4 regions of the Paenibacillus sp. FSL R5-0887 genome follow, and region 4 is predicted to be linked to each of the others. Evidence: riboswitches for the same ligand, from Rfam matches in the RefSeq annotation. Region 4 holds a riboswitch; each other region holds the start of a gene.
What was found. Region 4 has a riboswitch for cobalamin ahead of MKY14_RS23495 (S-layer homology domain-containing protein). Riboswitches for the same ligand answer to the same signal wherever they lie in the genome.
Positions count from the first base shown of each region.

Region 1 (3,931 bases), 170 kb from region 4:
GAACCGCTTATCGCTTTCTGATATGACGCAGGAGGAGCTTCTGGAGGTAGTTTTTTTACGGTATGGTAATGTTGTCGATTGGCAGCCGCCACTGGATAGGATTAGCAAGCAGAAAGAGAATGCGCTGCGTGCCGCTTACCGCTGGTTTGGTGAAGAGAAGCCGAATGAGGAGATTTTTACAGGATTGTCTCCGCAGGAACTAGACGATGTGCAGCTACTGGGTCGTCGTTTGCTAAAAGAGGCGCGTGTTCTGGAACCCTTTGAACGGCTTCCGCTAGCCTTTTACTACACAACTCAGCGTGAAGGGGGTCCGCTGGATTACGATGCGCTTCTGGAGCTGTTAAAGCGTAAAGCCGGTTCCGACAAAGAAATCATCTATCGGTTTTTTGCTTGGTCGCAAGGCAATCCTTTATTTACGGTTTCGAATAAAAAGCTGCAACCGGGTTACCGTAAGGCGATTCTGAAGTATTTCCTGAGCAGTGATCGTGAAGCGTTCAAGAATCGGGAATTCCGAAAGAACTATGTCGCGGCAGCTCGGCCTGCTCTGCAAAATGTGTACAATGAAGCCCGTTCCCAACTGGCTTCCCCGCTGGCGCGCTGGATCAGCCGCAGCCGATTTCGACTCTTAATCTCCGGCTCCATTACGGGTATTCTGGTGATTATTGCAATTATCGTATTCAGTATGCTGCGTCCGGATGATACGAAGACGGCTCTGCCGGGGACAAGCCCTGAGCCGACCCCTGTTCAGAGTGCAGGCAATATGCTGCCTCCAGCTTCAGTATACTTGAAGGATCAGAGCGTCGAAGGAGATAAGGGGAGCAGCATATTGGTGTTCACCTTCGCAAGTGCAGATGACTGTGTGCAGTTTCAACCGACTGAGATTAGTTTAATGTCTTCGTCTACAGAGATAGATAAAAGCTTTAAGGTCGCTGCCACGAATGGCACTTGTCCAGTGCCGTTAACGGATGGGACGGATGAGGGAAACACCGCTGACGAGTCAGATACCGCTGGCACTACTGGAGGAACAGCAGAAGGTGCAGATGCTACTAATGCTGTAGCTGATGCATCTCCGTCTCCTACGCCTTCCTCTGATACTGAGGACAGCACTGGGTTGCCTTCCGCAACAGCTGTGACTGAAGGTGAACAACCTTCCTATCAGGTTGAGGTTACATTGGAGCCTGGAGTGACAATTCTAGAGAAAAGTATGATCAAAGCCGGAAGATTTACACTGATCGTAGATCCCGACCCTAATATTCCACCAGCTTCTGATTCAAGTGCTGAACCCTCCCCGACTGCAAGTCCGGAAGGAACAGCAGAATAACAAGCTTTCTGAACAGCAATACCTACCGGGAGGTGGTATATTGCTGTTCATTTTTTTTGCTGCCCATACTTAGCTTTTCTATAGACATGCTATGTATTAATAGATATGATTATGGATGTCAAAATAAGATACTACATACTGGAAAAGGTGCAGACTCTATCAATCTAGTCGTCTGCTTAAAAGGGAAGTCCGGTGCAAGAGTCCGGCGCGGTCCCGCCACTGTATGTGCGGAGCGTTTCTTCTATAAGCCACTGCCCCGAAGGTAGGGTGGGAAGGTGAAGAACAGCGATGAAGCATTAGCCAGGAGACCTGCCTTTTTCGTGAGCGTTTCTATTCTTCGTGGGGTAAGAATGTGGAACATATACAGATGGACTGTTGGCAGGAAGCAAGCGCCGCAGCCTCAATTTGTAATCTTCCCTGACCGCCCTCCAAAGGGGCGGTCTTTATGTTATGCGTCTTATTCCCGGCAGTACCCATTCTTATACAGAAAGAGGTTAAACAATGAAGAAAATCATGTCTTCCAAGTTTGTAGCACTTGGGCTGGCCTTATTCATGGTCATTTCAATTCTAGGAACATCTCTTGCTCCGGCGGGACAAATATTTGCAGAAGCGAGCGCTGGCGCCGGTCTGGAGGCAACTGCTGCGGAGCGGATTAATGTTGCGGATGCGACTTATGCGGCTGCAGAATATCTCTTGAAAGGTGGCGTGCAATCGGATTGGCAAGCCATTGGATTAGCGCAAGCAGGGTACAAGCTGCCAGCTAGTTACCATTCAGAGCTTGAGAAAAAAGTAAAGGATGCAGCTGGAAATTTCGCCAATGTAACCGATTATGCTCGAATCGTGCTCGCAGTGAGAGCGATTGGTGCAGATCCTACTAGCTTTGCTGGTAACGGAACGACTCCTGGCTATAATCTGATTGAGAAAATTTATAATAACAGCAAGCTCAGTGAACAGACGCTTAATAATCCGGTATATGCTTTACTTGCGCTGGATTCTGGTAAATATAATATCCCAAGTGACGCGAAATGGACGGCGGATAAGCTCCTTACGGAGATTCTCTCCAAACAGAATCCAGATGGGGGCTTTGCACTAACCTCAGGCGCAAGTGAGCCTGATATGACAGCGATAACCTTGACGGCTCTGGCGGCACATAAAAATAATCCCGAAGCCTACTTAGCAGGGCTACAAGCCGTAGCCTGGTTATCCGCAGCTCAAGATAGCCATGGGGGTTACGGTGACAGTGCTGAAAGTAGCGCACAAGCAATCCTTGGACTCACATCCTTCGGAGTTGATCCTAGTGGATTAGAATACACCAAAAACAAAGTGGATCTAATGGAGAACCTGCTTAGCTATCGTCTAGCTGATGGTAGCTTCACCCATAGCCGTGGTGGAAGCAGTAATGTTCTGGCGACAGAGCAAGGGCTTCAGGCGCTGGTTGCCTATAATTTGCTGTATAAAGGAAGCAACAGTAAGCTATACGATTTTTCCAAATCCTCCATTCAGAGCTCACTCATCTACGCTCCAGTAACGATTGAGGGACCACAGGCCACGTTGGCACAAGGGTACGCCTATGCTGGCAACGCACTTGGAGCGTTAGAGAAGCTGGCGCTTCAAACGAACTTGCCGATCACGAATCCTTCGGGCAGTTATGTGACTGGCATCGGAAGTATTGCTGCTGGAAGCTTTGGTGGTTATGACGGATGGATGTATGTTGTATCGCGTGACGGAAAATGGATTAATCCCGATGTAGGCATGAGTGATTTTGTACTTAAAGATTCAGATCAGGTACTGGTTTATTATGCCGGAGACGACACTAAGCTTGTGGATTCCGTTACGCTTTCCAAAGCAAATCTTAAAGAGGGCAATTCTTTTACCGTCACTGTAACTAGTAAGACGTGGAAATGGGACGCTGCTACGAATACTTCCTCTCCTGTAACTGCAAAAGCTGCGGGTGTTCAGGTCCAAATTGGAGCTCACAAGGTAACGACGAATGCTAAAGGTGAGGCCGTATTCTCAGGAAATATGCCCGCAGGTGACTATACACTGACTGTAACTGGCTACCGTGAAGGTAAAGCCCCAACGATTGCTAAATATACAAAAGCTCTAAAGGTGATTTCTAAGAATGTAACAGCTTCGCTTACCGTTGAAGGCCCGGAAGGGTTGATTAGTGAGGGGACTTTAAAAGCCTCCAATGCCCTTGAAGCGTTGCAACAACTAGGGTCTACCGATGATTTTAAAGTAGATATCACCAAATCGTCTTATGGCAACTTTGTATCAGGTATCCATGGAGTTTCGCAAGGTACTTACGACGGATGGTGGAGCTTCGTGGTATCACGCGGCGGGGAGTGGATATATCCAAGTGTGGGTATGGATGCGTTCGAACTACAGGAATCCGATCGTGTGCTTGTCTATTATGCAGGAGAAAATACACAGGTTGTAGATTCTGTGGTGCTTTCCCCATCACAGCCAAAAGCTAATGAAGCTTTTACTGTAAAGGTTTCACAGAAAAAGTGGGTGTGGAATCAGGAAAGCTTCACTTCTGATCCGGTTATCTCACCGGCTGCAGGTGTGCAGGTTTCGATTGGTGATAAGAAGGTAATCACGAATGAA
Region 1 covers NZ_JBBOCE010000002.1:1,081,203-1,085,133, reverse strand. The annotation lists gene MKY14_RS22835 (GAP1-N2 domain-containing protein) at 1-1,321, shown strand, start outside; cobalamin riboswitch at 1,450-1,652, shown strand; gene MKY14_RS22830 (DUF4430 domain-containing protein) at 1,823-3,931, shown strand, end outside.
Region 1: it holds a riboswitch for cobalamin, as region 4 does, so the genes downstream of both, MKY14_RS22830 (DUF4430 domain-containing protein) here and MKY14_RS23495 (S-layer homology domain-containing protein) in region 4, are expected to answer to the same signal.

Region 2 (3,931 bases), 360 kb from region 4:
GGCATTGCCGTTTAATTCGACATAAGAAATAGCCCCGGCATTGCAGTATTCATGGAAAGGAGCTTCCAAGCTGATCTTCTGAGCAGCACCCAGATCGAAGTATACAGGGATGTGAAAAGAGTTCGTATAATATTCACGGTCGGTTACGCCCGGAATGGAACCCAGTACCTTGCGGTCAACTTTGGTGAATTTACCGGACAAACCTTCTGCTGGAGTAGCGAACAGGGTGATGTTAAGATCCAGTTCCTCACTTTTCCGATCGCAATAGTCCCGCATATGACGCACGATAGCCAGCGCCTTGGCATGAACTTCCATATCCTCGCCATGGTGTTTGCCGTACATAGCTTTCATACATTCCGCCATACCGATGAAGCCAAGAGACAGACTGCCATGCTTCAGCAGATCGCCTACAGTGTCATCGGGTGCAAGATGTTCGCCGCCTTCCCAAACGCCTTCTCGCATCATGAAATCGGAAGCTTTAGCTTTTTGTGCGGTTTGGATGTGGAAGCGATGGAGAAGTCCTTCCAGCGCAATATCCATATAATGATTTAGATCTTCATAGAAGCCAGCTTCGTCTGCGACGGTACGTCTGCCTGTTACTGTGCCGTGTGCCAGACCTAGCCGAACCAGATTTAGTGTATTAAAGGAAAGGTTGCCCTTCCCAGAGCAATGATTACGCCCAAAACGGTCACCGAGCACTCGGGTTCGGCAGCCCATTGTAGCGAACTCCGTATCAGGATCACTTGAATCATAATACTGCAAGTTGAGCGGAGCGTCCAGATTAGCGAAGTTTGGATATAGTCTGCGCGCAGAACATTCAGCTGCTTTTAGGAACAGTTCATAGTTAGGATCGCCTTGCTGTTGATTGATTCCTTGCTTGCATTTGAAGATTTGAATCGGGAACACTGGTGTTTCTCCGCTGCCAAGTCCGTTCATAGTTGCGGTTAGCAGAGAACTGATCACAAGCTGACCTTCTGGTGAAGTACAAGTACCGTAGTTGATGCTGGTAAACGGTATTTGTCCACCGGATCGGCTGGACATGGTATTCAGATTATGTACCATACTTTCAGCCGCTTGCAGGGTTTCGATTTCGGTTTCCTTTAGTGCAAAACGGAACGCTCTTGGATATGACTCCGCCAGATCGGTCCGGCTCATCGTAATCTCGCCCAAAGATTCGTCAGCTTGTCCTTCTTCAAAATAATCCAGACCCTTGCGGAACAGCTTGGCGAAGGATTTGGTTACATAAGGTGCCAGATCGTAATCGAGTTTATTGGCGGATACACCACCATATTGAGCATTTTGCTGGGATTGGAAAATAATCGCTACCAGAGACATAGCTGTCATTATTGAGTTCGGAGGACGAACGCTGCCGTTGCCGGTATTGAAACCTTCACGGAGAAGTTTATCAAACGGGATAAAAATACAGTTCGTCGTTCCAATCGCGTATTGATCCAGATCATGCACATAGACGACATTGTCATCAATAGCCTGCACTAGCTGTGGCGGCATCGTAAAATTGCGGGCGTACCATTTTGAATATTCACTGCCGAACTTGCTCATTTTACCGGAGAAACTCTCTCCATTCAAATTGGCATTCTCGCGCAATAGGTCCATATCCCGACTGTCGATAATATCCCGGCCTAAATCAATGAGCTCTTCTAAAAGAACTTCCCGTGCATTTTCTACTCCATTAAATTGTCTCTCCAACAACGTCATTGTACAGCTCTCCTCTCAGTATAAAAGAAAAACATCTATCATCAAATCCATATATCCATAAGAAGTTGGACTGCTATAAGCAGTCGTATATTTGTTCAGATTACATAAAAAAAAGCATCCCCTACCCGAGGATGGCAGAAAATGCCCGATGCGTTATGTAAATATCCACACGGATATTTGCAGAGGTCTCTACGTAGATGACCGCATGCGGACACCATCCCTGTTCCTCGCAGGCATCAATAGTTGGTGTCGTCGAAACAGGTAGGTCTCCTGGCTTCCGTGGGATCTCTCGGCGCCTTCCCAAGGGTGTTCCTAACCCTCAGTGGCATTTGCCGGGAGATGTGGATTCTCAAGCTTCCCAGAAGCTTAAGAAGGCCATCCGGTTACAGTGGCGGGACCGCAGCGGATTCTCACCGCGCTTCCCTATTAAGCTCTAAATCCGGTTAAGGATCAAAGCGCCTGTCTCCACTATATTTTGTTGTCGTTAGATAAAAATAACCCAAGATGTTGTGTTTGTAAACAGTTTTTTAGAAAACCCGCGCGGGGAGCGGGTTCTTCAAAAGTACTCCACAAATGATCCACAGGCTGTCCATAAGTAATCCACAATTGATCCACAGGGAGATGCGAAATGATTCATAAATTGTCCGAAAAGATGCCACAAAGAGTCCATAAATATAGTGCAGATGACCCTAGAATTTGCTCATGAGAAAATACTCTTAGCCCAAAGTCATATTTTGGAGTAATCAGAAGAAATAGAAGAGATAAGGGAGGATAATCTTGCTTAGTTTGTGACAGAGCGGTGGAATTGTTACAATGGAAGGAGACAGCTACTATAAAATTTCGAGGAGGTATTCTCATGCCTATCGCTGAAGTTACAGTTATTCCAATTGGAACAGGCAGTACCAGTCTTAGCAGCTATGTTGCGGATATGCAGCGGGTGCTGAAGACAGTAGAAGGGATTACTTATGAACTTACGTCTATGGGTACGATCATCGAAGGGCCTCTGCAACGCATTTTTGCCGCGGTAGAAGCTTTGCATGAGTCTCCTTTTGCCGCAGGTGCAGAACGTGTCTCTACTTCACTTAAAATAGACGACCGCCGCGATAAACCCTCTACTAGCCGTGGAAAGTTAGAGTCTGTGGAGCGTAAGCTACAGGTGGATTAGCAGTTTAGGAGGGCGGAAAACAGGGAGAAATAGGCTTGCGTTTCTGGCTGAAAGTTGTATAATATTTTTTGTTTGACAGAAAAACAGCGTTAAGCTGGTGTAGCTCAGGGGTAGAGCAACGCACTCGTAATGCGTAGGCCGGGGGTTCAATTCCCTTCACCCGCATATCTAAGAATGGCGCAATGGCGCGGTTTTCCGGGATTCCGGGACCGTGCCATTTTTCGTTAAATCCCCCTGACTTCTTCCATTCTTCTACCCTTTATCCGAGTAAAGTGGGTGTCTCGTCAATTTTCTCCACTTCTTTTCGGGTTCCTAGAATAGAATCTCCGATACATCGGGGCACCGCTTCCTGCAGATTGGGGAGAACATGTGAATAAGTATCCAGAGTGATATTTATTGATGAATGGCCTAATCTTTCCTGAAGTCGAATATGATGGACAGCCCCTGCTGTTCCCTGTTCTTCTGGAGAAACGTATCAAGGAAGATAAGACATTGCGCGAAATCGCTAATGAAAACGGTATGACTAGTGGTCACTGTCGAGCAGATGGAAGGTGTGGCGCAAGCTGACAGCAATCAGAATGAAGAATGGTGGAGGAGGAGCAGCATAAGCTGCTTTTCTCTTGCGGGGGCAGATCGGTTAGATGGTAATTACTATAAAAATAAAAAAGACACCACAAGGTGTCTTAGTACAGATACTTTTCGCTCGAATTTCACGAGCTCGTCAGTGAACTGAGTTCATAAGCAAGACTGGCTACGGCTAACAGATGAAGAGATAAAGTAATATCAATGTTAAAATGTGCTGTAATATTAATTTTCATAGATAACCACGCTCCTAAAGTATAAATACACATAAAGAAAACTTTATAAAGCGCTTGGCCTGCCATCATCAGTGCCAGGTAGCCATCCTGTACAGACGCCTTAGCGTTTCGACAATAACATTATACTTAATATTTTGTGTTTTGCCAAAAAAAGCCCCCCTATTCTTGGTTGGGGTGGCGGTTCTGTGTGGTTTCTCAGCGCTTTGGAATCATGATGGTCATTGAGGCTCCA
Region 2 covers NZ_JBBOCE010000002.1:1,606,092-1,610,022, reverse strand. The annotation lists gene MKY14_RS25035 (anaerobic ribonucleoside triphosphate reductase) at 1-1,716, opposite strand, end outside; cobalamin riboswitch at 1,960-2,194, opposite strand; gene MKY14_RS25030 (MTH1187 family thiamine-binding protein) at 2,573-2,881, shown strand; tRNA gene MKY14_RS25025 (tRNA-Thr) at 2,975-3,046, shown strand; gene MKY14_RS25020 (hypothetical protein) at 3,281-3,448, shown strand; gene MKY14_RS25015 (hypothetical protein) at 3,887-3,931, shown strand, end outside.
Region 2: it holds a riboswitch for cobalamin, as region 4 does, so the genes downstream of both, MKY14_RS25035 (anaerobic ribonucleoside triphosphate reductase) here and MKY14_RS23495 (S-layer homology domain-containing protein) in region 4, are expected to answer to the same signal.

Region 3 (3,931 bases), on a different contig from region 4:
CCGGAGCTGGATGGTAGAGATGGCGGGGATTTTAGTGGTGTCGTGATCAGTGACGAGCTTTACAGTGCTATTGATCCCGTGCAGACGGATCTTTATACAGGTTTTTATGTAGAGGATTTTCCGCAGACGGTAGGTATCGCAGCTGATCTTGCCCATAAAGGCAAACAGTCCTATGAAAGTGATTCTCCGTATGCGATTGTGATCAGCGGCACGCTGTTTGAGCTTCAGAAAACATTGTATAACACAATGCTTTTTGCTTCCTTGCTGGTGGGTACTGTCTTTTTTATTGCGGCAGGCAGCTTTCTTTACTTCCGGTTATATACCGATCTTGATCATGATCGCAATCAATATTCCACTTTGTCCAAGATGGGGCTTACGGATAAAGAACTCAATCGAATAGTTACGATTCAGCTGTCTTTGTTGTTTTTTGTGCCGGTCGGAATAGCTATTTTACACAGTGTGTTTGCCTTTATTGCGCTTCAACGGTTGTTCTACTTATCTATCGCAACGGAGACAGGCGCGGTGTTACTCGGATATTTGGCTGCTCAAGGACTATACTTCTTTTTTATTCGCAGCCGCTATTTACGCAACCTGAAGAAGAACTTGATATGAGAAATGGGGATAACAAGATGCAAGCATGGATTACAGATTTTATGGAGCAGTTTGGTTACTTCGGTATTTTTCTGATGCTGGCCTTTGAAAATATATTTCCACCAATTCCTTCAGAAGTGATCCTGCCCTTTGGAGGATTTATGACGACTACGACGAGCTTGACGATCCTTGGTGTAATCATTGCTGCCACGGCTGGTTCACTACTGGGTGCAGTAATTCTCTATTATATTGGCCGATTATTGGATGTGAGCCGGTTAGAGAAACTGGTTGAACGCTGGGGGGGCCTAATTCGCGTCACTAAAAAAGATATCCACAAGGCTGACGCCTGGTTTGATAAATATGGCTATTGGACTGTATTGTTTTGTCGGATGGTTCCGCTGGTCCGCAGTCTGATTTCGATTCCGGCGGGAATGTCGGGCATGAAATTTGGAGTATTTATGATCTTCACAACGATTGGCACATTGGGATGGAATTTGCTGCTTGTGCTTATTGGCGCGGCTTTAGGAGAATCCTGGGAAGACATTGCTATGTACATGGACGTGTACTCCAATGTAGTCTATGTACTAATTGCTGGTGGATTAGTTATTCTTGGGTTTCTGTACTTCCGCAAACGCAGCCGGAGAATGAACACTGAGGGCTAAGCGGGTAGTGGACTGATAATAGAAATGACTATTAAAAAGGAGGGAAACACATGGAGCTATTAACGATTATTAAAGCCATTATTTTGGGGCTTGTTGAAGGTTTAACCGAATTTGCTCCAGTATCCTCCACGGGTCATATGATTATTGTTGATGATATGTGGCTGAAATCACAGGAGTTATTTGGACAATATACGGCAAATACCTTCAAAGTAGTTATTCAACTGGGTTCAATATTAGCGGTTGTTGTGATTTTTAGAAATCGGTTCATTGATTTGTTAGGCTTAAAGCGTTTCAGCCGTAAGCAGTTGGATCCTGTAACAGAGGAGCTACCGCAGTTGGAGCAGGGCGGGCATCTCAAGCTGACTCAGGTTCTGGTAGGGTTAGTGCCTGCAGGTGTGTTAGGTGTTCTGTTTAATGATTATATTGATGAGCATTTATTCTCTACCTCAACAGTGTTAATTGGTCTAGTGATTGGGGCTGTATTAATGATTATTGCCGATCTGTTTGGGCCGAAGAAGATCAGAACTGAGAGTGTAGATCAGATTACATACAAACAGGCACTTGGTGTAGGTCTTGTACAGTGTTTTTCGTTATGGCCTGGATTTTCACGCTCGGGCTCGACGATTTCTGGTGGCGTACTCCTCGGGATGAGCCATCGTGCCGCTGCTGATTTTACGTTTATTATGGCAGTACCCATCATGGCAGGTGCCAGTTTGTTGTCACTGATGAAAAACTGGCAATATTTCACCATGGATGCATTGCCGTTTTTTATCGCAGGCTTTATTAGTGCCTTCCTATTTGCGCTGTTATCGATGCGATTCTTCTTAAAACTGATCAATCGTATCAAGCTCTTACCGTTTGCTATATACCGTATAATTCTTGCTGCTGTAGTATATTTCGTATTTTTCTAAGTCCGTTATAAGGAATCGATATAACAGAAGCCCCAGTAATCTATTGCAGATTGCTGGGGCTTTCACGTATGATGACATCAGATTAAGACACTCAAATGATGAATGATATCGGAGACAGGTGCTGACCGGGAAATAGTAATTCGGTAGGCTTAATAGGGAAATTCGGTTCGAAGCCGATGCGGTCCCGCCACTGTAACGGAAGAATCTCGAGCAACAGAGGTCACTGGCAATTTACTACTGCTGGGAAGACTGTTCAAGATGTTGACGCCGCTAGCCAGGAGACCTGCCTGTTTCAACAGCACTGCTTCACCTACGGAAGATAGGGAGGTGTTAGACGTTAACCATGGGTATATCATGGGCGTCTTTCCCTTTGACTTTTTTAGGGAAGGGCGCTCTTTTTTATAGGAAAGCAAGTAGCTTTGGAGTTTGAAATAAGAGATGGAAGAGGGAGTGTATCGAGATGATGAATAAAGTAAAAGTAAGCAATCTTGGATATCCGAGAATCGGAAAGAACCGCGAGTGGAAAAAGACACTGGAAGCCTACTGGCAGGGGAAAATAAATGAGGAGCAATTCCGCTCCGAAATGGCAGCAATTCAGCTGCAGCATTTGAAGACCCAGCAAGAGGCAGGAATTGAGCTTATTCCGGTGAATGATTTTACTTTTTATGACCATGTGTTGGATACGGCTGTTATGTTTGGAATTGTACCTCCACGGTACACGTATGATGGCGGCGACATCGGGCTTGATCTTTATTTTGCAATGGCCCGTGGTAATGCTGAGGCTACTGCCTGTGAGATGACCAAATGGTTCAATACGAACTATCACTATATCGTTCCAGAGATCGGCACACAAACACCACGCCTGACTGAAAATAAACCTCTAGCGGCTTATCGTTTTGCTAAATCGCAGGCAGGGATTGAAGGTAAACCGGTACTTTTAGGTCTGTATACCTTCCTTAAGCTGTCCAAAGGTTACGCAGCGGCAGATATCGCCAAGATTGCTGCACGTTTTGTTCCAGTCTATGTTCAACTGCTACAGGAACTGAAGCAAGAAGGGGTAAGCTGGGTACAAATCGATGAGCCAGCGATTGTTACAGGCATAAGTAAAGAAGAATTAACACTGCTTAACTCGATATACACAGAAATTGCCGGCTCCGTGCCGGGCTTGAATATTATTTTACAGACGTATTTTGAAGCTGCTGAACCGTTGGAAGCACTGCTAGAGTTGCCTGTTCAAGGCTTGGGTCTTGACTTTGTGCACGATGGTGGAGCAAATCTGGCTTCTATCGAACGTCTTGGCTGGCCGAAGGACAAATGGCTGGGTGCCGGAATTATTGATGGACGGAACATCTGGCGTTCCGATTTAGACGCTAAGCTGCAACTGGTAGAAAAGCTCAGTGTTCATGTGCCGCTTGATCGTCTTATTCTTCAGCCTTCTTGCAGTCTGCTGCATGTCCCAGTCACCGTTCAAGGTGAGGTGAAGCTGAAGGCGACAGTTAAGAATGCGTTAGCTTTTGCCGATGAGAAGCTTGCAGAGCTTAGTCTGCTCGGAGCAGCCCTCGCAGATAAAGGAGAAGCTTCTAAAGCAGCGCTGGCCGCTAGTCGTGAAGCTATTGCAGCATTCCGCGCACTACCTGAGCGTGGCCGTAAGGATGTGGCGGAGCAAGTGCTTGCACTTGCAGCTTTGCCGGACCAACGCAGTTTGCCTTTTGCTGAACGCTTAAAGGTGCAGCAAGAGAAATGGCAGCTTCCACTTCTGCCAACCAC
Region 3 covers NZ_JBBOCE010000001.1:2,867,724-2,871,654, reverse strand. The annotation lists gene MKY14_RS12970 (FtsX-like permease family protein) at 1-612, shown strand, start outside; gene MKY14_RS12965 (DedA family protein) at 630-1,253, shown strand; gene MKY14_RS12960 (undecaprenyl-diphosphate phosphatase) at 1,304-2,164, shown strand; cobalamin riboswitch at 2,264-2,469, shown strand; gene metE (5-methyltetrahydropteroyltriglutamate--homocysteine S-methyltransferase) at 2,625-3,931, shown strand, end outside.
Region 3: it holds a riboswitch for cobalamin, as region 4 does, so the genes downstream of both, metE (5-methyltetrahydropteroyltriglutamate--homocysteine S-methyltransferase) here and MKY14_RS23495 (S-layer homology domain-containing protein) in region 4, are expected to answer to the same signal.

Region 4 (3,931 bases):
ATGACCTTAAGTCTCCACGCAACACCCTTGTTGAATTTCAGAGTCAGCACGGCATTTTCACCGTATTTTTGGGAAGCTGTGAGCTTTTTGAGTTGGCTGGCTTTGAGGGTAAGCTCCTCACCATTTAAGGTGTAATCTTTACCTTTGGTCAGATACTTTCCGTTGGCACTAATGGTGGTTAGCTTATTGCCGTTCAGGTTTAGCTTAACCTTGGTATCTTTGATTTGTGCACCTTTTTTTAGGTAGACCAAATCGCTTTCGGTGCTGGAGGAACGCTCCTTCAGACCAGACATTAATACATTGTGGAGTTCAGGATCAGACCACTTATAAGTTTTACGGTTGAAATGCTGCCCGTTATCCCAGAGCATGGAAGTCATTTTCTTTTCTTTCAAATAATAAGTCAGATACTCAAAGAATTTAAGCTTCTCGCCCTGTTCAATCACACCCGTGTCTTTATCGAAACCTAATAAACCAAATTCGCCGACGATGACAGGGATGCCTTTAGCTACAAATGTATTGTAAACGTTATCAAAAGTTTGAGTGATATCGTTTTTTGTATCTTTTTCAAACGTGGTGTAGCCGGCAATGTTCACACTAAAAGGCCAGAAGCCATAGAAGTGAACGGTCGCAATAATATTTGGATCGTTCAGAGCCGTAATCGTCTTATAGAGATGATCCATTCTTGTTTGCGTAGGTGAAGACTCTAATGAAGGTAATACAAGTGGGCGGAGGTCGTTTTTCCCACCGGATTTCCGCACGATTTGATAGAAAGAGTTATTAAGTTCAGTAAGCATTTGCTCCATTTTTGCTTCGTCTGTGCTTCCACCATCGGTGAACCGAGGCTCATTTATGCTCTCGAACATCAGCTTATCGGATTTGTCCTTGAAGCGATCGGCAATTTGAGTCCAGGCTGCATCATAACGCGCCAGCGTTTCATCGTGTTTTTCTTCCATATGGCTTACCCATAGCCAGGAATCATGATGGACATTAATCATGACATAAAGCTTGGCGTCCAGTGCCCAGCCGACAACTTCTTCCACACGGTCGAGGTAGGCCTTTTCTAGGGTATAGTCTGGTGCCGCACCCATGTGAGTATCCCAGGTCACAGGAATCCGAATGCTTTTATAGCCTTGAGCGGCGATCTTTTTAATAAGATCTTGGGTCACACGTGGATTGCCCCAGGAGGTTTCATCCTCACCTGTAGCATCTAAAGTATTGCCAAGGTTCCATCCGGGCTGCATTTCGTCTACATAGGATTGGATCTTACTCTTTGGCGCTGCCTTAGCTTGTTGCTCGTCCTTAGTTGCAGCTGCGGCCATGGATGAGAACAGAGAGAGCAGAAGAGCGGTGACAAGTGTCAATGATAAGAAGGATTTCTGGATTCGCGTAGTCATTGAATTCTCCTTTGTGAGATAAATTTAGGATGCTTGGACCTGGCTTTGACGCTGTACTCGGTGGTTAGATGAACACAAACACCTCCAGTTTTATTTTGTAAACGCTTTCTGAATATACCCTAACATAGAATACACTTAGCGAGTACCTTACTAATTTGTGGTAAATTCATATAAGAATTAGTGATTTAAATTAATTTACCCCACAGTTGGATAAAGAAATTATTTGAATAACCCTACTCGTAGAAATTGGTTATTCAATAGGATTATCTCTAGCTGCCCGTTATACAAAAAAGAAATATAACATGACAAAAGCATATATATTAGATATGATGAAGCATGAAAATTTAAAATTAGAAATAGGTGCCAACTATGAATGTTGCGGAAGTACAATCATAGATTGGTTAAATGGAAAGCGGGTGTGAATCCCGCGCGGTCCCGCCGCTGTGAAAGAGGAGTCCTTGCAAAATGCCACTGGGAAACTGGGAAGGCAGCAAGGGTGATGATACTTGAGCCAGAATATCTGCCTTTTTCTGTTACACCATCAAACTCTACGATCGATAGAGAGGTGCTTGAATAGTGTTTGCCAGCTATTATTGTGGTTCACTATCTTAACCTCTTGACGTTTATGTTGAGTGGTTTTTTTGTGGTTATGAGAAAGTTTATTCTGTTTTTTATCATAGGTATGAAGGGAAGGGTTATGGAAAAATGAAGAAAAATAAGTTTTTAGCGTGGTTACTTATTGTAGCTGTATTTATTACGACATTCTCTACAAGTGTAATCCCGGCTCAAGCAGATGGAGCAAGCTCTACCCTTAAAGGGTATGTATCTGTATCCGTGGAGAAATTCACCTTAGGCCAAGGGTATATTAAGGAACCTATTAAAGTTCCGATTTATGAAGGCGATAATGGCGCATCTTTAATAACACGTGCGCTAGGTGATGGGAATTATAGATATTTAGGAAATATAGATAGTGGTTTTTATTTATCAGAAGTTAAAGATAGTGGCAGAAGCGAAGTCAATATTCCACAATATATTTTAGATATGATTTCAGCCGATGGGAATACAGTCGGCACTAAAGCAGACTCAGAGTGGTTAAGTCAGTTTGACTACACCTCCATGTCGGGTTGGATGTATGCAGTAAATAATGTGTTTCCTCCGTTTGGGATGACCGATTATAAGCCTCAAGACGGTGACATCATTCGAACTCAGTTCACCACTTATGGCTATGGTTCTGATCTTGGCGGCTGGGGGGAAATCCCAGTTCAACTTGCCAATAAGGATGCTTTAACTGCGGAAATCGCCGAGATTAACAGTGCCCCTAATAAAGAAACTATTTTGGACAGACCAGTAGTGCAATCGGCAGTTTATGAAGCCTATTCCGTGCTCGAAAACATGGCAAGCTCTCAAATAAGTGTAGATCATGCGCTTGTCGGTCTTAATAATGCATTAGACATAGAACCCCCTGTTATTACAGTAAGTGGCATACAAGATAAACAGGAAGTATCCAATAAAGAAATAAGCTTCAAAGTAGCTGTCACAGACAATGTATATAGTGACATTACTCCAGAAGTGAAGCTGAATGGAGTTACTTTATCACCTGCAAATGGGGAGTACAAAGCTACTCTGAATTCAGGCAGTAATGCAATTACTGTAACGGCTCTTGACGGAGCTGGAAACAAAACAAATGTAACTTATCAGGTTACTTACAAACTGGAAACTACAGTTGCCGTCAAACAACAGTTAGATAAAAACCTTGCTTATATTTTAAATACTGTAAAGAATCCAACGTTTGGAACAGGCAGCGGAGAATGGTCGATCCTTTCTCTGGCACGGGCGAACTATACAGTACCTAACGGTTATTACGATCTTTATTACAACAATGTAGCTACGAAAATAGCATCAACCATTAAAGAGGATGGAAAACTCGACGCCAATAAAAGCACAGAGAATTCCAGAGCAATATTAGGACTTACCTCTATCGGAAAAGATATCACAAATGTTGCGGGATATGATCTGAGAAAAGCACTCGCTGATTATCAATATATCCAAAAGCAAGGCAATAATGGTCCGATTTTTGCTCTGATCGCGTTAGATAGCCATAACTATGAGATTCCTGTAGTTGATGGAGTTACAGAACAGACCACAAGAGAAAAACTAGTTCAGTATATTTTAGATAAAGAGGTTAAAAAAGGTACAGCAGAAGCTGGCGGCTGGGCATTAGGCGTAACCAAAGCCGATGTCGATATGACTGCGATGGCGATGCAAGCTCTTGCACCTTATTATGCAACCCGTGATGATGTAAAAGCTGCCGTGGATCGGGCCATCCAATGGCTGTCCGATAACCAAAACAATCAAGGCGGATTTACAAGCTGGGGAAGCACTAGCAGCGAGAGTATCTCGCAGGTAATTGTAGCCTTAACTGGTGTAGGCGTAGATCCGCACACGGACGCTAGATTTGTTAAAAGTGGAAATTCGCTTATTGATGCATTACTTAGCTTTGCTGCACCTGAGGGTGGATTTAAGCATATCCTCACAGG
Region 4 covers NZ_JBBOCE010000002.1:1,249,406-1,253,336, reverse strand. The annotation lists gene MKY14_RS23500 (cellulase family glycosylhydrolase) at 1-1,394, opposite strand, end outside; cobalamin riboswitch at 1,736-1,936, shown strand; gene MKY14_RS23495 (S-layer homology domain-containing protein) at 2,100-3,931, shown strand, end outside.